One region of the Pectobacterium hainanensis genome, then DNA from elsewhere that is predicted to be linked to it. Evidence: predicted binding sites of a transcription regulator. Region 1 holds the regulator's gene; each other region holds the start of a gene.
The links. Region 1 encodes CRP, which controls carbon source genes, mostly activating them, when cyclic AMP is high. Its sites were predicted from a motif close to ATGTGANNNNNNTCACAT; they were not measured.

Region 2: the regulator CRP is predicted to act here: its motif matches at 2,730-2,747, upstream of ACKPVM_RS07570 (glycine dehydrogenase).
Region 3: the regulator CRP is predicted to act here: its motif matches at 2,321-2,338, upstream of ACKPVM_RS16935 (iron-containing alcohol dehydrogenase).

What each region holds. Positions count from the first base shown of each region.
Region 1 covers NZ_JBJYIN010000006.1:227,774-235,280, reverse strand. Annotated here, with positions in the region: gene kefG (glutathione-regulated potassium-efflux system ancillary protein KefG) at 1-27, opposite strand, end outside; gene ACKPVM_RS08480 (ABC transporter ATP-binding protein) at 156-2,066, shown strand; gene ACKPVM_RS08475 (LysE family translocator) at 2,130-2,732, opposite strand; gene ACKPVM_RS08470 (hydrolase) at 2,881-3,891, shown strand; gene ACKPVM_RS08465 (YheU family protein) at 3,888-4,124, shown strand; gene ACKPVM_RS08460 (phosphoribulokinase) at 4,390-5,259, shown strand; gene ACKPVM_RS08455 (OsmC family protein) at 5,324-5,731, opposite strand; gene crp (cAMP-activated global transcriptional regulator CRP) at 6,050-6,682, shown strand; gene argD (bifunctional acetylornithine/succinyldiaminopimelate transaminase) at 6,755-7,507, opposite strand, start outside.
Region 2 covers NZ_JBJYIN010000006.1:25,600-33,106, forward strand. Annotated here, with positions in the region: gene ACKPVM_RS07545 (amidohydrolase/deacetylase family metallohydrolase) at 1-76, opposite strand, end outside; gene ACKPVM_RS07550 (DUF4310 family protein) at 118-762, opposite strand; gene ACKPVM_RS07555 (DUF4311 domain-containing protein) at 775-1,551, opposite strand; gene ACKPVM_RS07560 (DUF4312 family protein) at 1,607-1,906, opposite strand; gene ACKPVM_RS07565 (SFCGS family glycine-rich protein) at 1,909-2,271, opposite strand; gene ACKPVM_RS07570 (glycine dehydrogenase) at 2,288-2,629, opposite strand; gene putP (sodium/proline symporter PutP) at 2,863-4,347, opposite strand; partial or broken gene ACKPVM_RS07580 (hypothetical protein) at 4,551-4,768, shown strand; gene ppiC (peptidylprolyl isomerase PpiC) at 4,899-5,180, opposite strand; gene rep (DNA helicase Rep) at 5,398-7,419, shown strand; gene ppx (exopolyphosphatase) at 7,464-7,507, opposite strand, start outside.
Region 3 covers NZ_JBJYIN010000018.1:81,287-88,793, reverse strand. Annotated here, with positions in the region: gene ACKPVM_RS16940 (hypothetical protein) at 223-843, opposite strand; gene ACKPVM_RS16935 (iron-containing alcohol dehydrogenase) at 1,064-2,230, opposite strand; gene sapA (ABC transporter substrate-binding protein SapA) at 2,821-4,530, shown strand; gene sapB (putrescine export ABC transporter permease SapB) at 4,527-5,492, shown strand; gene sapC (putrescine export ABC transporter permease SapC) at 5,479-6,369, shown strand; gene sapD (putrescine export ABC transporter ATP-binding protein SapD) at 6,386-7,378, shown strand; gene sapF (putrescine export ABC transporter ATP-binding protein SapF) at 7,378-7,507, shown strand, end outside.

The DNA of each region.
Region 1 (7,507 bases):
CAGCAAAATCTTAGGTGGCTGCGACATCATTCCCCTCCAAAGCGTCGTCATAGTAAACATTTTCCGTTACCATGCAGCGCAACGACTAAAAACAGGGCACTATCAGCCCTGATATCATGTCCATAATTTAACATACTCTGAACATATGGCGCTTTATGATTGTCTTCTCTTCGCTGCAAATTCGACGTGGTGTACGTGTTTTATTAGATAACGCGACCGCTACGGTTAATCCAGGCCAAAAGGTCGGTTTAGTCGGTAAAAACGGTTGTGGTAAGTCTACCCTGCTGTCGTTACTGAAAGGTGAAATCAGCGCCGATGGCGGTAGCGCGACATTCCCTCAAAACTGGGCGCTGGCATGGGTCAATCAGGAAACGCCCGCGCTGGATGTGCCGGCGCTGGAATACGTTATTGACGGTGACCGAGAGTTTCGTCAGTTAGAAGCCGAACTTCACACGGCCAACGAAGAGAACGATGGACATGCCATTGCGACATTGCACGGCAAGTTAGATGCCATTCAGGCTTGGACTATCGAAGCAAGGGCGTCAAGTTTATTACACGGCCTTGGATTTTCTCAGGATCAACTACAACACCCTGTCAGTGACTTCTCAGGTGGCTGGCGTATGCGCCTCAACCTGGCGCAGGCGCTATTGTGTCGCTCCGACCTTTTACTACTGGATGAACCAACCAACCACCTGGATCTTGATGCCGTGATCTGGCTGGAGAAATGGCTAAAAGGTTATCCGGGAACTCTGGTGCTGATTTCACATGACCGGGATTTTCTCGATCCCGTCGTGAATAAAATCCTGCATATCGAGCAACAAACGCTCAACGAATATACGGGTAACTACTCTTCGTTTGAACGCCAGCGCGCGACCCGACTGGCACAACAACAGTCGCTCTATGAACACCAGCAGGAAAGGGTCGCGCATTTACAACACTATATTGACCGTTTCCGGGCACAGGCAACCAAAGCCAAACAAGCGCAAAGCCGGATAAAAATGCTGGAACGTATGGAAATGATTGCCCCGGCACATGTGGATAACCCTTTCCGTTTCAGCTTTCGACCGCCAGCATCGCTGCCTAACCCCCTTCTAAGGATGGAAAAAGTCAGCGCCGGGTATGGTGACAAACTCATCCTTGAATCGATCAAGTTGAATTTAGTGCCCGGTTCACGCATTGGCTTGCTGGGGCATAACGGTGCAGGTAAATCCACACTGATCAAGCTATTGGCTGGCACACTTGCCCCTTTGCACGGTGAAATTGGTTTGGCCAAAGGCGTAAAACTGGGGTATTTCGCTCAGCATCAGTTAGAGTTTCTTCGGGCAGATGAATCGCCACTGCAACATCTTATCCGCCTGGCAGAACGGGAAACCGAACAGCAACTACGGGATTACCTCGGTGGCTTTGGTTTTCAGGGTGATAAAGTAACCGAAATAACTGAACGCTTTTCTGGCGGAGAAAAAGCCCGTCTGGTACTGGCCCTGATCGTGTGGCAACGCCCAAACCTGTTACTGTTGGATGAACCAACCAACCACCTTGACCTTGATATGCGCCAGGCGCTGACCGAAGCGTTGATCGATTTTGAAGGTGCGCTGGTGGTGGTTTCGCACGATCGACATCTGATCCGATCTACGACCGATGATCTTTATTTGGTCCACGACCATAAAGTAGAGCCCTTTGATGGCGATCTGGAAGATTATCAAAAATGGCTAGTCGACCTGCAACGTCAGGATAATGCAGCAGACGAGGTAACAAAAGAGAGTACCGCTAACAGCGCTCAAGCACGTAAAGAGCAAAAACGTCGTGAAGCAGAGTTACGTACACAGACGCAGCCACTACGTAAGCAGATCGCTAAACTCGAGCAGCAGATGGAGAAACTCAGCACAGCATTAGCGGAGATCGAAGCCCGTCTGGCAGACAGTGAGCTTTATGATATTCGTCGTAAAAACGAGTTAACAGACTGCCTGCAACAGCAGACCAAAATCAAAAATGAACTGGAAGCAACAGAAATGGCGTGGCTGGATGCTCAGGAACAGTTGGAACAATTAAATCAGTCATTATCCTAGTCGATACCTGTTGCGAGCGGACTAAAAATCATCCGCTCGCAACAATATTTTTTCAACGATAAGCTAGTGCCAAATCAGCAGCACGCACGCTGCGGTCAATATTCCCATCGAAACATTAAAGAGAATCCACGCTTTTTTGCTACGCAACAGGCGGCCTATCATGGTGCCGAACCCCAGCCAAATCACGCCAGAGACCAGGTTGACCAGCACGATCCCCACGCTAATTGCCATGACAGAATGGTAATATTCCTCTCCTGCCAAACTAAAACTCGCGACAGCCCCCAACGCCATCAGCCACGCTTTAGGGTTCAAAAACTGCAACAACCATCCCTGATAAAGTCGGACTGGCTTGGGAGGCGCGATATTTGTTTCCAGCTTTTCATAAGCCGCCGTCGCAATTTTCCACGCCAGCCAAAGCAGATAGGCGCTACCAAGCACTTTGAGGATAAAATGCAAAGACGGGTAAAGTAGGATCAAGCCGCCAACACCAAAGGCCACCAATAACAAGATGCTTTGCATTCCCAGCATAATGCCGAGCATTAACCACAGAGAACGGAAAAAGCCAAAATTGGCGCCGGAGGTCGTTAACAGCATGTTATTTGGCCCAGGTGTAATCGCCGCAACCCAGAGAAAACCCAACATCGAGATAAATAAACTCAGTTCCATGAAATGGGCTCCTCTCGCCCGACAACCGTGATGTCATACCGTTTTTGATAGATGGTTATTTGCAAAAAATAACGATTAACTAGCAGTATCGAAGCTAACAGTGTGATATTGATCGCACAAGATCTGACAACAAGATTTTCTTTACATTATGTATGATGTTTTTCGCCCACTTAGCGGTGCCAGTAATCCCCACGTTCAAACGCTATTGCCGCGACTGATAAGACGTAAAGCCCAATTACAGCCGGTCTGGCAATGCCTCGACCTGCCCGACGGCGACTTTGTCGATCTGGCCTGGAGCGAAGACCCAAATCAAGCCCGAAACAAACCGCGAGTGGTACTGTTTCATGGCTTGGAAGGCAATTTCCATAGCCCTTATGCCCACGGTTTATTACACGCCTGCCGACAGCATGGCTGGTTGGCCGTTATCATGCATTTTCGCGGATGCAGTGGTAAACCCAATCGAATGAAACGCATCTATCATTCTGGTGAAACTGAAGATGCCAGCTATTTTCTACATTGGTTGCAGACGACTTACGGCAAGGTCGCAACGGCCGCTGTCGGTATTTCTCTCGGTGGCAACATGTTAGCCTGTTTGCTGGAAAAACAGGGCGATCGGTGTTTGCTATCTGCGGCCGTGATCGTATCAGCCCCGCTGATGCTGGAGCCTTGTAGCCGACGGATGGAACACGGGTTCTCTCGAGTTTATCAGCACTACTTATTACGTCAGTTAAAGCAAAACGCGACGCGTAAACTGCTCGCCTATCCCGATACGCTGCCCGTCCAATTAGCGCAATTAAAGAAAATTAAACAGCTACGCGAATTTGATGATGTGATTACTTCACGAGCACACGGTTTTCATGACGCGGCAGATTATTATCGCCGCTGTAGTGCGCTACCCTTGTTATCACAGGTAAAAAAACCATTACTGATTATCCATGCCAAAGACGATCCGTTCATGACCCGAGAGGTCATCCCCAATATTTCCCTATTACCTTCTAATATTGAATATCAGTTGACAGATCATGGCGGACACGTCGGTTTTGTCAGCGGTACGCTTCTCAAACCGGAAATGTGGCTGGAGAAACGTATACCAAACTGGCTTGCCCCTCATCTGGGCAGTGCACTTTCTGGATCGCTTCATTCTGGAGAAACATCGTGATTATTCCCTGGCAACAACTCGATCCTGAAACGCTGGATAACCTCATCCAATCATTCGTCCTACGCGAAGGGACCGATTATGGTGAGGAAGAACGCACCCTGGAACAAAAAGTCGCCGACGTTCGCCGACAGTTAGCATCTGGCGAAGTGGTTCTGGTCTGGTCTGAATTGCATGAAACGATCAACATCATGCCACGCGGTCAATTTAACGTCGGTGAACATCAGTCGTATTAGACGAATAAACATGCTAAAACAATGTCTATCGCGGTTGATGACAAACCTTATTTCCCCGCTATCCTCATACGGGCTGAGCATTTTTATTTAGGTAATACGTTGATATCAGGAAGATTCCTGTCTACACAGGAAGGGCTGATTGGGTCCGGTACTGTCAATAATCACCACGTTGTCATCAGGCTATTATCCATTCCTTCTTCTGATGACGTTTGGTCTGTGAGATAGCCACACGGACAAGCGCCACCACCACGGAGTCATGCATCTCATGTCAGATAAGCATCCAATTATTGCGGTAACAGGCTCCAGCGGAGCGGGAACCACCACCACCAGCCTGGCCTTTCGCAAGATTTTTCAGCAACTGAACATGCAGGCGGCGCAACTGGAAGGGGACAGTTTTCATCGCTATACCCGACCAGAAATGGATATGGCTATCCGCAAAGCTCGTGATTTGGGTCGACATATTAGCTATTTTGGCCCGGAAGCCAACGATTTCAGCCTGTTGGAACAATCTTTCATCGAATATGGTCAGCATGGACGGGGGCAAACCCGGAAATACCTTCATACCTATGATGAAGCGATTCCCTACAATCAGGTTCCCGGTACCTTTACGCCATGGGAACCGATGCCTGCGCCAACCGACGTGCTATTTTACGAAGGGTTACATGGCGGCGTGGTCACTGAACAGCACAACGTCGCTCAACATGTTGACCTGCTGGTTGGCGTCGTGCCAATTGTCAATCTGGAGTGGATCCAAAAATTGATTCGTGACATCAATGAACGGGGCCATTCGCGTGAAGCCGTCATGGATTCAGTTGTCCGTTCGATGGAAGACTATATTAGCTACATCACGCCACAGTTTTCACGCACGCACATAAACTTCCAGCGCGTTCCCACGGTGGATACATCCAACCCCTTTGCTGCCAAATCTATTCCCTCTCTGGATGAAAGCTTCGTGGTGATCCATTTCCAGGGACTGGATAATATTGATTACCCCTATCTGCTCGCGATGCTACAGGGATCGTTTATTTCTCATATCAATACCCTCGTCGTCCCTGGCGGGAAAATGGGGCTGGCGATGGAATTGATCATGGCGCCACTGGTACAACGCCTGCTGGAAGGAAAAAAGATCGAGTGAACGGTCAGCGGCACAACAACAATGTTTCGTACCGCTGTGGGAGGCGCACATCAGGCCGGGTAAATCACGCGATATTCCTGACTTCATGGCTATGCGTAACATTGACAACCTTATCCAACATTAACGCCACTGAGCAGTATTTCTCAGCAGACAACGTTACTGCCCTTTCCACCGCTTTATCCGTTAATGCTTTTCCCGTGACCATAAAATGCAGATTAATATGCGTAAACAAGCGAGGGGATTCCGTTCTGCGTTCCGAAGTCAGTTTCACTTCACAATCGATAACATCGTAACGTCCTTTCTGTAAAATCGATACCACATCAATCGCGCTACAACTGCCTACCGACATCAAAACCATCTCCATCGGGCTCGGCGCTTTATCACCCGCATTACCATCCATCAAAATCTGATGCCCTGATGAGGATTCGCCCAGAAACGTTAATCCTTCCACCCATTTAACCCGTGCCTGCATAGTGCCTCCACTAAAAAATTTTTGAAAATTTATACCGTTACTATACAAAAAAAGATGATAACCAGACCTTTGTCATGCTGAAGCGAGACAACACAAGACACTTCCTTCAAGCTGTGTTAAAAACGAAGGTAGAATCTGCCTGTTCTGGACAAACTCAGATACAAGGAAGATGATGGCGTCGCCAGATATTCGGTTCCAGTATATTCCCTGACGTCATTCTGCCTACACGGATTTTGACTTTTTAGCAGTAAATACGCCGTACAGGGAACTCTGAGCCCTGTAATTTGCGCAGTGAATTACAACAGAGGATGATAGCGAATGGTTCTCGGCAAACCGCAAACAGACCCAACTCTCGAATGGTTCCTTTCTCATTGCCATATCCATAAGTATCCATCGAAGAGCACGCTGATTCACCAAGGTGAAAAAGCAGAAACGCTTTACTACATCGTGAAAGGCTCCGTCGCAGTGCTGATCAAAGATGAAGAAGGCAAAGAAATGATTCTCTCTTATCTTAATCAGGGGGATTTTATCGGCGAACTTGGCCTGTTTGAAGAAGGTCAGGAGCGTAGTGCTTGGGTTCGCGCAAAAACGGCTTGTGAAGTCGCTGAAATCTCTTATAAGAAATTTCGGCAACTGATTCAGGTCAACCCTGATATCCTGATGCGTTTGTCCGCACAAATGGCAAGCCGCTTGCAGGTGACGTCAGAAAAAGTGGGTAACCTGGCTTTCCTTGATGTAACAGGCCGTATTGCCCAAACGCTGTTAAACCTGGCAAAACAACCGGATGCCATGACTCACCCGGATGGCATGCAAATAAAAATTACTCGTCAGGAAATTGGACAAATTGTTGGTTGCTCACGTGAAACCGTGGGCCGCATTCTGAAAATGTTGGAAGACCAGAATCTGATCTCCGCACATGGCAAAACGATTGTCGTTTACGGCACTCGTTAATCCCATCTTTAACCGATAAAAAAAGCGTGAAGGCGACTTCACGCTTTTTTTACGCTCTCATGATGACACGCATCAATCGGCGGCATTCACCACGCACTCGACGGCCTTCGCAAACTTCGCCATTCCTTGTTCAATATCATCCATCTCAATGACCAATGAGGGAACAAAACGAATCACATTCGGGCCTGCCATCAACACCATAACCCCTTGCTCCGTTGCCGCTGCCAAAAAGTCATGCGCTCGGCCATGCCACTCCGGTGTCAACTCTGCCCCTATCAATAATCCCATGCCGCGAATTTGCTCGAAAATACCATACTGCTGGTTAATTTTTTCCAACTCACGGACGAACTTATCATGGCGCTCAGCCACGCCAGACAGCACTTCTGGCGTATTAATTGTATCCAATGCAGCTTCCGCTACAGCACAAGCCAGTGGATTGCCACCGTACGTCGTGCCATGCACACCCACCGTCATCACTGAAGCAATTTCTTCAGTTGTCAGCATGGCGCTGATCGGAAAACCACCGCCCAACGCTTTTGCCGTCGTTAAGATATCTGGCGTAATACCGTAATGCATATAGGTAAATAACTTGCTCGTTCTACCCATTCCACTTTGGACTTCATCAAACACCAATAACGCATGATGTTGATCGCATAGCTCGCGCACGCCCTGCAAAAACTCCTGCGTTGCCGGGGTGATCCCCCCTTCACCTTGCACGGGTTCCAGCACGACAGCACAGGTGTGATCATCCATCACGGCCTTAACCGCTGCCAGATCGTTAAAAGGAACATGCACGATATCCGCTGGTTTTGGCCCGAAACCATC
Region 2 (7,507 bases), 200 kb from region 1:
TACGCCCGTCCTTAATCGCGATATCAATCAGCGTATCATCGGCCTGCCGCGCACGGCGCAGGAGTAAATCAAACATGTCAGTCTCCTGTTATAACGGGCGTATCGACGCCCGTAAAATTAGCTGATAGCCACCGGGAAAAATGAGCCAAACAGCATTGCGCCGAGGATCGCGCCACCGGTGATCGGTTTCTGCCACAGGTAGAAAAGCAGGGCACCAAGCAGAGAGCCGACCCCGATCGGGATGGAGGCCGTCATGGCGCTGAGAATGATCAACGGGCCGAGGAATCGACCGGATGCATTACCGGCCCCCATCATCACGTCCGCACCGTAGGTAGAGTCACTCTGGTTGATGGTGAATTTTCGCGCCAGAATGATGACGTAACCGATAGCCAGACCAATCACCAAACCGGTAATGAGCGATGCGATAAAATTGGCCACCGGAAACACGAAACCTGCGCCGAGCAGCAAGGCAGGAACACCCAGCCCCACCCCCGTCTGGATGGCGCCGCCGATATCCAGAATCCCTACCAGAGAGCCTTCAATGATACGGGCGAACAGAAAACTCGCGCCAAACGCGGCTACCGCGCCATAAACGCCGGTATCCATTCCCGCACGTAGCATGGAGACAAATGCGACTTCGTTGAACGCGCCAATACCGTAGAGGTAGTACATGTGCGTACCGGCGAAGACGCCAGAGGATAGTAGGCCGACAAAAATTGGAAATGACCAATCGGCATACCAAAAACCTTTATTCTCGTTCATCATTGGCCCCTGTTATTTTCCGCTCATTGCGTTATGAATACTTGCCAGCCAATCTGGTACCGTCAGGTGGAAGGATTCGATCATCTTCATATCAAAACCGCGGAAGAAGGCACTCAGGACGAACAGCGCGACAATAGCGACCATCATGACTTTGGTTACGCGGTTCCAGCCGCTCTCTTCCACGCCTTTACCGATCAGAATACCGAGCACCAATCCTGGTACGGCGTTGCCCATAATGAGCTGAGCTGCGCCGCCAAATACGGTTGCCCAGAAACCTGATTTTTTACCTGCATCAATGGCTGCCAGCCAGAAAATGACCGGCATGACGATGTTGACCAGTAAATTGGCAGCGGGAACCAGCACTTTCACCGCAGTGACCTGCAAGGCTGCGGGTACGGAAGAGGCCGTCAGATTGAGGAAGGTCACGACAATCATGCCGATGATGCCGCAGGCAATCGCCATTTTTTTCGGATCGTGCAGCGTTTCCCCTACGTTACGGTTTTTCACCATTAAAGCGGCAGCCCCCCAGTTGGGGATGATGCGATGGTCAACGTCCTGCGTGAAAGCCCCTGCCGCCACGGATGACGCCCAGGCATTGAAGAAAAACCCAAGTCCGAAGGAGAAGTGGGAGGCGGGATCGCCCTCACAGGAATTGAGTTCACCCAGAGTACGAAATGCGCCCATTCCCTGAGTGGTGGGTGCGTGGAACATACGTGCAGCCCCAGCGCCGACACCCACGCCGACCAGTGCGCCGATGACGAGCGATTTTATTAATATGATTAAAAACATCAGCCAGTCCTTTCATGTTGAACCATTCATTTCGATCTGTTCATTAGCGGAACCGTCAGGTTTGTGTGACGAAATCCACGTTATCGAGATTAATGGCGGTTACGTTGACGGTAACATCCAGTTCTACGCTGAATGAACGTCGTTCTCGGCGCAGAAAGAAAAACAAAAACGCTTCTTTACGCACCGTTTCACGCGCATAAACAACCTGCACATCCTGTGGCTCAATACGCAGTAAAATATGGGGAGATGATTTCATCACGGCGGCTTGCACATGGTTCAACGCATCGGCAAAGACGCCCGCCTTGCTGCTCCCCTTACCTTGAACTCTTACCGTGGTGGTAAATTGCGTTTTCATGGTCAGACACCGTATTTTTTCTTCCAGGCTTCGACCAGTCGTTCACCCAGTTCTTCTTTATCCATAAAGCCAAAACCCAGCACGTTGCAGCCGTCATTAATCGCGGTGACGCCTTCTTCAATTGAACGCATGCCGTATCTGGCTTTGTAGCCGTGTTTATTCTGTGCGGTAATGGCACCTGCTCCTCCGCTACCGCAAAAGGAGATACCAAAAGTGGCATTTTCCGCTTTCATCACATCGCCGAGTTTCATGTCTGCGGCCATACCCGGTACGACAACTGAGCGTCCCCCTGCTTTTTCGACGCCCGCCGCGACTTTCTGACCTTTTCCCAAACGATCGCCAATGACTACGATAATTTTCTCCATCACTCACTCCTCACGGTTAAAGGTTCTCTTTTGCTACTTCGAAGTGGACCGACAGCAGCCAGGCCTCTTCGTCGGGCAGATTGCCAAATTCCCTTACGACTTCACGCGCCAGACGCATTGAGTCGGCCGATATCTCTTCGAACAAACTTTCCTCTACATCCGGCAGTGGTTCACCGGTTACTGAGCGGTGCGCCATGGCGCGTACATGGGAAACCAACATCTGTTGCTGTACTGCGTTTGGGACGATGTTGTGGCGGTTGAGTAATTCGCCGATCCATACCAGCATGCGATCGGCAAGTGGTTCACTGTGCTTTGCTTCACGACTCCCGGTTTCGTTCATTACCGCTCCGTTATTCACATGTCGTATTTGATTAAAGGGGTTGAATGCACAGTACCTGTAGGGAAGAAAGGTTTGTAGCGAGTTGTTTTCCACTTCAAAGTGGAAATTGAGAAGGCTGTAGTGATTAAGATCACATCATTTTGATGTTTGTACGGTAGTCGTGTTAAGCGTGATAAGAGCCAGAGGAAAAAGCTGGGAGGATAATCAAGAAGGTAACCAATGGCAGGCGCAGCTTGCTGCGCCTGATGAGATTAAACGGTTTTGAATTCGGTTTCCGCTTTATTAAAACGTTCTATGACCGCGTTTGATGGCGCACGATCGAGCAAACTCACGATAAAAATCGTCAGGCTACCAAACAGGAAACCTGGGATGATTTCATATAAATTCAGCCATGCGTATTGTTTCCAGACGATGACGGTAATCGCCCCCACCAACATGCCCAGCAGCGCACCATTACGTGTCATTCTCGGCCAGAGCAGGGAAATAAGGATGACCGGACCAAACGCAGCGCCAAAGCCTGCCCAAGCATAGCTTACCAGCCCCAGTACACGGTTTTCCGGGTTTGCAGCCAGTACGACAGCAATGAGCGCCACTAGCAGCACCATTCCCCGACCGACCCATACCAGTTCTTTTTGCGTGGCGCTTTTACGTAGAAAGGGGCGATAGAGGTCTTCGGTGATCGCGCTGGAACACACCAGTAATTGGCAGCTTAGGGTACTCATCACCGCAGCCAAAATCGCTGATAGCAGAACGCCAGCAATCCACGGATTGAACAGCAGCATGGAGAGTTCAATAAACACTCGTTCACTGTTTTGTGAGACGCTGCCAGCTTGTTCTGGATGATTAGTAAAATAGGCGATACCAAAGAAACCGACCATTACCGCACCAACCAGACACAGGATCATCCAGGTCATGCTGATACGGCGTGCGCTACGGATCGTATGGTGAGAGTCTGCCGCCATAAAGCGCGCCAGAATATGCGGCTGCCCGAAATAACCCAGTCCCCAGCCCATCAGCGAAATAATCGCGATGACATTCATCCCTTTAAACATATCCAGATTGGCCGGATTTTTCGCCTCAATCACCAGCAAGGAGGTGTCAATGCCGCCCAGCGACAGGATCACCATCACTGGCGTCAAAATCAGAGCAAAAATCATCAGGGTGGCTTGTACGGTATCAGTCCAGCTTACGGCTAAAAATCCGCCAATAAACGTATAGGCGATGGTCGCGGCAGCGCCTGCCCATAATGCTGAACCGTAGCTCATATTGAAGGTGCTTTCGAACAGACGAGCACCGGCTACGACGCCAGACGCACAGTAAATCGTGAAAAATATTAGAATAATCAGTGCAGAAATGACGCGCAGTAACTTATTGGTGTCTTCAAAACGGTGAGTAAAGTAGTCGGGTAAGGTGAGCGCATTATGGTTGACTTCGGTATGGACACGCAGACGGCCTGCCACGAGTTTCCAGTTTAAATAGGCACCTAGCGTTAGCCCAATAGCGATCCAGCTTTCAGAAACACCGGAAATAAAAACGGCCCCCGGCAGCCCCATCAGGAGCCAACCACTCATATCCGATGCGCCCGCGGAGAGTGCGGTAACCACGCTTCCCATCCTGCGCCCACCCAGAATGTAATCACCAAAGTTATTGGTGGCGCGATAGGCAAATAGGCCAATGAGTACCATCCCGAAAATATATACCAGAAACGTCACCAGCGTAGGTGTGTTTATTGTCATTCAACTCTCCGCTTTCATTATTATTCGCCCACCCTTGCCGGTGGCGATAGGTCTTTGTCTTTACCCTGCTGGCCGGAACGAAGCACTGCAGTAGGCATTATCGATGGCTATAGCGCCGTCTGTGAACCGCGTTGCACAATGTGGCAACCCGACGGATATTGCTCGTTCACCCGAGTGTCCTTTTTAATGGCAGGATGTCGTGCATGGGCTCTACCACGATGGGGTAAAACTCGACGCGGCAATGCGTGACCGTCTTAAGGATGTGGCACAACGAATCGATCGTACGTCGCGCTGGTTTATCAAACAGGCTATTTTCAGCTACCTCGAACGCCTCGAAAATGACATGAACGCGCCTGAAATATTGCAATTGACGGTATCGGGTCAAATTGAAGCGGAGGAGATTATGCCGCAATCTCGGGAAGGTGTCGCGTTGATGTGTCCGGCTGTACCAATATCGCCCACTGGGAACAAGCGCTTAGCCGACAGATTATCGGGAATGAGGCGCTTTTTTATCAACGGCCTCATTCCCGACAAGATGAATCGTTGGGGGACTAGTTGCGATATAACACTTTAATCAAATGGTAGCCGAACTGGGTTTTCACCGGTCCAAACGGCTTCAGTAATTCGCAAGAAAATACCGCTTTATCAAAGGCCGGAACCATGTCGCCTTTGCGGAATTCACCGAGATCACCGCCGTTACGTTTCGATGGGCAGGTCGAATATTGTTGTGCCAGTTTCTGAAAGTCAGCCCCTTGTTCCAACTGTGCCAGAATGTCGTTGGCCTGTTGTTCGGTATCGACCAGAATGTGTAGTGCTGCTGCGGTATTTGCCATATTGTTACCTTTGATTTAAGCGAGAGATTCTTGCGCGCAATGTAACATTTGCGACGCAATATGTGGATCATTCCTGAATAGCGGACGCATATTTAATGCTCCTTTTCTCTTGCATCCTCGCGTTTGTGGCGGGACTCGTCAGGGGATAATCCTCACTCAAGATCGACCCTGCTTTCTGCTACAATTCCTTTCCGTTTAATGAGTGAGCAAAAGAGTGATGCGTTTAAATCCCAGCCAACAGCACGCCGTCGAATTTGTTACTGGTCCTTGTCTGGTTCTGGCGGGCGCCGGTTCGGGTAAAACACGTGTGATTACCAATAAAATTGCTCATTTAATCCGCCAGTGCGGTTATCAGGCCCGGCATATCGCGGCGGTTACCTTCACCAACAAAGCGGCACGTGAAATGAAGGAACGTGTCGCGCAGACGCTGGGCCGTAAAGAAACGCGTGGGCTGGTGATCGCAACCTTTCACACGTTGGGGCTGGAAATCATCAAACGTGAATATGCGGCTCTGGGAATGAAAGCGAATTTTTCCCTGTTTGACGATCAAGATCAGATGGCGTTATTGAAGGAATTGACAGAGCAATGGCTGGAAAATGATAAAACGCTGTTGCAGCAATTAACGTCAATGATCTCAAATTGGAAAAACGATCTTGTCGATCCGTCCGGTGCGGCAGCGATGGCGCGTTCTGAGCGCGATAAGTTGTTCGCTCACTGTTATTCGCTCTATCACGACCATCTGCGCGCCTGTAACGTGCTGGATTTTGACGATCTGATTTTGTTACCCACCTTGTTGCTCAAACGTAATGATGACGTGCGAGAGCGTTGGCAAAACCGTTTGCGCTATTTGCTGGTGGATGAGTATCAGGACACCAATACCAGCCAGTATGAACTGGTGAAATTACTGGTAGGCAGCCGGGCCCGATTTACCGTCGTGGGCGATGACGATCAGTCTATTTACTCCTGGCGTGGTGCGCGTCCACAAAATCTGGTCCTGCTAAAACAGGATTTTCCTGCGCTCGAAGTGATCAAGCTAGAGCAAAATTACCGTTCTTCCGGTCGTATTCTGAAAGCGGCTAATATTTTGATTGCCAACAATCCCCATGTGTTTGAGAAACGTCTGTTTTCCGAACTTGGCTACGGCGATGAGCTGAAAGTGATAACGGCGAATAATGAGGATCATGAAGCTGAGCGTGTGGTGGGGGAGCTGATTGCACATCACTTTATTAAGAAGACGCAGTATGGCGACTACGCCATTTTGTATCGCGGTAATCACCAGTCACGACTGTTTGAAAAAATGCTGATGCAAAACCGGATTCCTTATCGGATTTCTGGCGGTACGTCATTTTTTTCTCGTCCCGAGATCAAGGATTTACTGGCCTATCTGAGGGTGTTAACGAATCCAGACGATGATAGCGCCTTCTTACGTATCGTTAATACACCGAGGCGTGAGATTGGCCCCGCGACATTGAAGAAGCTAGGTGAATGGGCTAACCAACGTAACAAAAGCCTGTTTAATGCCAGTTTCGATTTGGGACTGACACAATCGCTAACCGGACGTGGATTGGAATCACTGCAACGGTTTACCCAGTGGCTGGCGGATATTGCGCGTCGGGCCGAGCGGGAGCCGGTCATTGCCGTCCGCGATCTCATTCATGGGCTGGATTATGAAAGTTGGTTGTATGAAACGTCGCCCAGCCCTAAAGCCGCAGAAATGAGGATGAAAAACGTTAATCAGCTTTTTAGCTGGATGACCGAAATGCTGGAAGGGTCGGATCTGGATGAGCCCATGACATTGACACAGGTTGTGACCCGTTTCACCTTACGGGACATGATGGAACGTGGAGAAAGTGAGGAAGAGCTGGACCAGGTGCAGTTAATGACGTTGCATGCTTCTAAAGGATTGGAGTTTCCCTATGTTTTCCTGGTCGGAATGGAGGAAGGGCTGCTGCCGCATCAAAGTAGTATCGATGAAGACAATGTTGATGAAGAACGCCGTCTGGCCTATGTCGGTATTACGCGTGCGCAGCGGGAACTGATCTTCACTCTATGCAAGGAACGGCGTCAGTATGGTGAGCTTGTCCGTCCGGAGCCCAGTCGTTTTTTACTTGAGTTACCACAGGATGATTTGTTGTGGGAGACGGAACGAAAGGTAGTGACGGCCCAGGAGCGGATGCAAAAAGGGCAAAGTCATCTGGCGAGTATTCGTGCACAGTTGGCGAAAGCCAAAGGGGAATAGCGTCGTTGCTATTTCCTTCCCCTATTGTTTTCGCCGCTCATCGCTTACCGGGATGCTTCTTCCAGTATCAAGGGCCAGTGAACATAGC
Region 3 (7,507 bases), on a different contig from region 1:
ATGTCGTGCTCTCCTTCAGTGCCTACGTAAGAAGCAACTGCTGAAGTGCGGAAATGATGATAATAGTTATCAGTATCATCTGTAAAGCACTTTGTTGAGAATTTTTCTCATTTCCATACAAAGTATGAGGTTCTGACTGCTCAAACATCATCCAAACCGCTCACTCAGCACACAACCAAATGTATTATCAGCCCCTGCTCCCGTTGGTTTTTTTAATGGTTATCAGGCATACCGCTGTACAAAATCTTCCCAATGATCGGCAAGTTGGCTAATGCTCTGCAATTCGAAGGATGTCCCCCCCTGATTTCTGATGATCATTTCAAACTGGTCGAGCATATCGGCAAAGCTTTGTGCGCTATCGGCGATCGATAACACTTTATCCATCAGCGCGTTATCCCGATGTTCCACCAGTTTATTAATATAATTATTGATGACGCTAATTGCCTGCGCCCGATACGCTTCAACTAACAAATGATCTTTAATGAACATCAGTTTCTGTTTTTTAGTCGCAATATCAAATAATTGAGTGGTCGCAGTCATATTGGCATGCAACGGACTGGATAAAGCTTCATGCAGTGCGTCTGTAAGCGCCGCGGTGGAATATTTTGCCTTTTCTTTCGTTAGCGTGAAAAACCAGGAAAAGTCGTATGTCTCAGCATCATCGGATGTAAGCGACGCCATCAAATGTGAAGCCGATTCAGAATGACCTTTATGGCAAGTATCAGCAAATTTGATGGCTTCAAAGTGGGCAAGCGAAGCATCAACACGCGAGCCATGCGACATTTGAACAGCGTCATCTGTTTGATAGGGTTGTGAAGCGTTATGGGGGGTAATACCGTCCATCAAGAATTGCTCCGTTTTTCAGGTATGAGTCCTGATCATTAACGGCATAGGCGATGCTACATTCAGTAAAAGATCACAATTGTGGTAAGAAAATGACATTGTCATGATCTATGACAACAATACGAACGAAAAACCCTCCTTTTTCTCATGCTGATTCACTATCTGGCCCATCCATGGGCCTCGTCCGTAACAGGAACAATACTGAAAGGTCGCGCCGAAATTATATCGCCAACGACCCTTCATAGGCCTGACGATACAATTCGATAACTTCTTCTTTCGTCGCCTTACGGGGGTTGGTAAGCTGGCAAACGTCTTTTTTAGCATTTTCAGCCATAACCGCAAAATCTTCCGGTTTAACACCCAGACTCTTCAGATCGCGCGGAATACCAACTTGTTTGCCTAACCGTTGGATAGCACTAATCGCTTTAACTGCGGCGTCATCTGTTGATAAGCCTGCGACATTTTCGCCCATCGCTTCAGCAATATCTCTGAACCGGTTAAGGTTACTCATTAAATTAAAGGATTCGACATAAGGCAGCAGAATCGCGTTACAAACGCCATGAGGTAAATTATAGAAACCACCCAATTGGTGAGCCATCGCATGCACATATCCCAGAGAGGCATTATTAAAGGCGATACCCGCTAAATATTGGGCATAGGCCATATTGTCTCTGGCTTTCATATATTCACCATTTGCGACAGCTTTAGGCAAATATTGCGTAATCATTTTAATGGCTTTTAACGCTGCGGCATCGGTGAGCGGATTTGCCATTGTTGATACATAGGCTTCGATCGCATGCGTTAACGCATCCATCCCCGTTGCAGCAGTCAATGAAGGCGGCATCCCTACCATTAACTCAGGATCGTTAATGGAAATTTGTGGCGTAACGCGCCAATCCACAATTGCCATCTTAACTTTCCGATCGGTATCCGTAATAATACAAAAACGGGTGATTTCGGATGCCGTACCCGCCGTTGTATTAATCGCCATTAACGGAATCATATCATTGTTGGATTTATCGACGCCTTCAAAATCCCTGATATTCCCACCGTTAGAGGCCACCAGGCCAATACCTTTAGCACAATCGTGTGAAGAACCACCACCAAGAGAGACGATCGCGTTACATTCGTTATCATGGTAGGCCTTAATACCATCAGCCACGTTTTTATCGGTTGGGTTAGGTTCGGCACCACCAAAAATATGCGCATCAATTCCGGCTTCTTTATAAATTTTGGCAATCTTCTCTGCCATACCACTTTGCGCAAGGAATTTATCTGTAACGATCAATACTTTTTTAACTTTTAACGTTTTTGCTAACTCACCCGCTTCCTGTACGCTACCTTCACCGAAAACATTTCTTGTCGGTAAGAAATAATAATTTGACATATACCTTCCTCTTATGAATTAGATTTTATACCCGCCATACCTCAAGCCGCATATGAATTAACTGCATGACTCTCATTATTTCGGGAATACATGTGTTATTTAACACATTTAATTGCCAGCATTAATCATGCCACCCAATTACTAAATTTAATATTCCGACTGAATATATTACAGAGATAATTATAACTTTACGAAACTAATAAACTTGTTCAACAAATACAGCAATGCCAATATATTCAGCCACTACAAAGCACGTTATGAAATGATATCTGAAAATAAAAGAATAATTGTGAACCTCATCACGAAATTCAGGGCAATGCGTTGATGCAGTCAGGTCTCAAAAATAACAAATCTCTTTCTCTCTTTATCGTGAGATATCCCCCCGAACCATTCGAGTAGCGAGATAAAACGGTATCATCATGCAGAAACTGCACGACAAATTCGTTGGAAATGAATTTTACCGACCAACGAGAATAGGCCTCTGGTAAGTATACAAACGGTTGGAAAGTCATCAGATGCACACAACACAGTGGGGAGGACGACAAGAGTGCGGTACACTCTGTGTATTGCGCCCTGATTGAAAACACCGTATGTCTGGAAAATACTGCTTCGCACTGGCATTCGTCTGGTTGACGTTACCTGCATTGGCGGCCCCACCGTCTGCGGCGACCGCTTCACCCTCGCCAGCAAAACCACCAATGGCGTCTATCCGTCAAAGTGGTTTTGTTTATTGTGTGAACGATGTGCTGAACACATTCAATCCACAAATGGCTCGCAGCGGCGTGACGATTGATACGCTGGCGGCCCAATTATACGATCGCTTGCTGGACGTCGATCCCTACACCTATCGCCTGATGCCAGAGCTTGCCCAACGTTGGGAAGTTCTGGACAACGGTTCTACCTACCGTTTTTATCTGCGCCACGATGTCCCTTTCCAGACGACTAATTGGTTCACCCCGACCCGCAACATGAACGCCGATGATGTGTTGTTCAGCTTTCAGCGCATGCTGGATGAGAAACATCCCTATCACGATATTAACGGCGGCGATTATCCCTATTTCGACAGCCTACAGTTTGCCGACTCCGTGCAAAGCATCCGTAAACTGGGTGAATATGTGGTAGAAATTCGGCTTCATAGCCCAGACGCTTCGTTCTTATGGCATCTGGCGACGCACTATGCTCCGATTCTTTCCGCCGAGTACGCCGAAAAGCTGACGCAAGATGATAAACAAGAGTTAATCGATCGAGAGCCTGTTGGGAGCGGCCCTTATAGACTGAATGAATACCGCAACGGACAACATATTCGTTTAACCCGCAATGAAAAATACTGGCGTGGGCAACCGCGAATGTCACAGGTGGTAGTCGACTTGGGATCCGGTGGCACAGGGCGTTTATCTAAACTCCTCACTGGCGAATGTGACGTACTGGCTTATCCTGCCGCCAGCCAGTTAACTATTTTGCGTAACGATCCCCGCTTGCGTCTCTCGCTGCGTCCGGGCATGAATGTCGCCTATCTTGCCTTTAATGTCCGGAAACCTCCGTTAGATAATCGCCAGATGCGTGAAGCGATTGCACTGGCCATTAACAATGACCGACTGATGCAATCCATTTATTACGGTACGGCAGAAACGGCCGCTTCTATCCTGCCACGAGCCTCCTGGGCATATGACAACGAGTCACAGATCACCGAATACAACCCGGAAAAATCTCGTCGGTTGTTGCAGGAATTGGGCATGACTAATCTTAGTCTGCGCCTGTGGGTCCCCAGCGCTTCACAATCTTACAACCCCAGTCCGCTAAAAACCGCCGAGCTAATTCAGGCCGATCTGGCGCAAGTCGGGATACAGGTCACGATAGTGCCAGTTGAAGGCCGTTTTCAGGAAGCAAGGTTGATGGAACAGAGCCACGATTTGACACTGGCTGGCTGGGCAACCGACAGCAATGATCCGGACAGTTTTTTCCGTCCATTATTAAGCTGCGCGGCGATTCGTTCGCAAACCAATTATGCTCATTGGTGCGACCCAACATTTGATGGCGTATTACAAAATGCCCTGTCTTCACAGCAGTTGTCAAAGCGCATCGAATATTACCAGCAAGCGCAAAGAATTCTGGCGGAGCAACTTCCTGTATTGCCCCTCGCCTCCTCTCTGCGTTTATTGGCCTATCGTTATGACATGAAAGGTCTGGTACTTAGCCCGTTTGGCAACGCCTCTTTTGCGGGCGTGTTCCGAGAATCACCGCATCCCACGCAACCAACCGCCCCTTCTTCACCGGACAACGTTGAAGGAGAACAACCGTGATTATCTTTACCCTGCGTCGCTTACTGTTACTGTTGGTCACGCTATTCATGCTCACGCTGGTCGGATTCAGTCTGAGTTACTACACGCCCAGTGCGCCACTCAGCGGAGCTGGATTGTTTGACGCGTACCAGTTTTACCTTTCCAGCCTGCTACAGGCCGACTTTGGTCGTTCCAGTATCAATGGGCAGGCCATCAGCGAACAGTTAAAAGACGTACTCCCTGCGACGATAGAGCTCTGCATACTGGCGTTTGCCTTTTCATTGATGGTGGGTATCCCATTGGGTATTACTGCGGGCATGATGCAGAATCGCGGACCGGATATCGTCATCAGTACACTGGCGCTTGTCGGGTTTTCGCTCCCTGTATTCTGGCTAGCACTGCTATTGACGCTGTTTTTCTCTCTTTATCTCGGCTGGTTGCCCGTCTCCGGTCGTTTTGATCTGCTCTATCAGGTGGAATCCATTACTGGTTTTGCGTTGATTGACGCCTGGTTATCTGACTCACCGTATCGTGACGAAATGATAGTCAGTGCAATTCGTCATTTGATATTGCCCATTACCGTACTGGCTGTCGGACCAACCACCGAAGTAATCCGCCTGATGCGCATCAGCACCACCGATATCATTGGTAAAAACTATATCAAAGCAGCCGCCACTCGTGGTTTATCAAAGCTGACCATCATCCACCGGCATGTGCTACATAACGCGCTACCGCCCATTATCCCTAAACTGGGATTACAGTTCTCCACCATGCTGACGTTGGCTATTATTACCGAAGTCGTGTTTAGCTGGCCGGGGTTAGGACGCTGGCTAGTCAATGCCATCCGCCAACAGGATTATGCCGCAATTTCAGCTGGCGTCATGGTTGTTGGCGCCATGGTGATCACGGTTAACGTGCTGTCTGATATTTGGGGAGCCATGACAAACCCGCTGAAACATAAGGAATGGTATGCCCTTCGATAATGTTTACAGCGAAAAACGCCTACCCAGCCGTCTGGGGGATACCTGGCGGGTTTTTCATCATGATATGTTGGCGATGATCGGCTTTTATAGCTTCCTCATCCTGATTGGGCTGTGCCTGTTTGGCAAGTGGCTGACGCCCTATGAGGTAGACCAACAATTTTTAGGGTATCAGTTATTACCGCCGTCCTGGTCACACTATGGTGACATCGCCTTTTTCCTGGGGACAGACGATCTGGGGCGCGACCAATTGAGCCGTCTTCTTAGTGGTGCGGCACCTACGGTAGGGTCAGCGTTGATTGTCACCTACGCAGCGGCGTTCTTTGGCATCGTGTTAGGGGTAATCGCTGGCGTCACTCATGGGCTGCGCTCCGCGATGCTCAATCACATTCTGGATACCTTACTGTCCATCCCATCGTTGCTATTGGCGATTGTGGTCATTGCGTTCATCGGTCCGAAGCTTGAGCATGCGATGCTGGCTGTTTGGTTAGCGCTATTACCGCGTATGGTGCGAACCATTTACAGTGCCGTGCATGAGGAGATGAACAAAGAATATGTTATCGCCGCCCGGCTTGACGGCGCTTCAACCCGCTATATTGTCTGGTATGTCGTCCTGCCCAATATCGCTGCGCTGTTAGTTTCGGAATTTACCCGTGCCTTATCCATCGCGATTTTAGATATTGCCGGGTTAGGTTTTCTTGATCTGGGCGCACAGTTGCCGACGACGGAATGGGGAGCGATGCTTGGCAATTCGCTGGAACTGGTTTATGCCGCTCCCTGGACCGTCATGTTGCCCGGTGCCGCCATTGCTTTAAGCGTATTGATCGTTAACCTGCTTGGCGATGGCATTCGCCGTGCCTTGATTGCAGAAACGGAATAATGGTGGAGACGAGATAATGCCACTACTTGATATTCGGAATCTGACCATTGAGTTTCTGACCTCAGATGGGGCGGTTAAAGCCGTTGACCGCGTCAGTATGACGCTGAATGAGGGCGAAATACGTGGTCTGGTCGGCGAGTCTGGTTCAGGGAAAAGCCTGATTGCCAAAGCTATCTGCGGAATCACTAAAGATAACTGGCGGGTAACGGCAGATCGCTTCCGTTTCGATGATATCGACCTGCTACAACTGTCGCCGCGCCAACGCCGCAAGTTGGTTGGGCACAATGTCTCCATGATTTTTCAGGAGCCACAATCTTGTCTTGATCCGTCAGAAAGCATCGGACGCCAGTTAGTGCAAGCCATTCCCGGCTGGACCTACAAGGGCCGGTGGTGGCAACGATTTAACTGGCGTAAACGCCGCGCTATCGAGCTATTGCACCGCGTCGGTATCAAAGATCATAAAGACATCATGAGAAGTTATCCCTATGAACTCAGCGATGGGGAATGCCAGAAAGTCATGATTGCCATCGCACTGGCGAACCAACCGCGTCTGTTGATTGCCGATGAACCGACAAACTCGATGGAATCCACCACGCAGGCCCAGATTTTCCGTCTATTGTCACGCCTGAACCAAAATAACAACACGACCATTTTACTGATCAGCCATGATTTACAAACCATGAGCAAATGGGCAGACAGAATCAATGTGCTTTACTGCGGTCAGACGGTGGAAAGCGCCCCCAGTGAAGACTTGATCACTGCGCCGCATCATCCTTATACTCAGGCACTCATTCGGGCAATGCCGGATTTTGGGCGTTCATTACCCCATAAAAGCCGTCTGAATACGCTGACGGGCGCGATTCCTTCGCTGGAACATTTACCGGTGGGCTGTCGCCTGGGGCCCCGTTGTCCCTATTCGCAAAAACAATGTATGCAAACGCCGAGACTGCTTTCAGCAAAAAACCATTGGTATGCCTGCCACTTTCCACTCAACATGGAGGAATCCTGATGGTTGAAACCTTGCTGGAAGCCCGTAATCTGACGAAAACATTTCGCTACCGCACGGGGTTATTTCGTCGGCAACATGTTGAGGCGGTAAAATCGGTCAGTTTTACCTTACGTGAACGCCAAACATTGG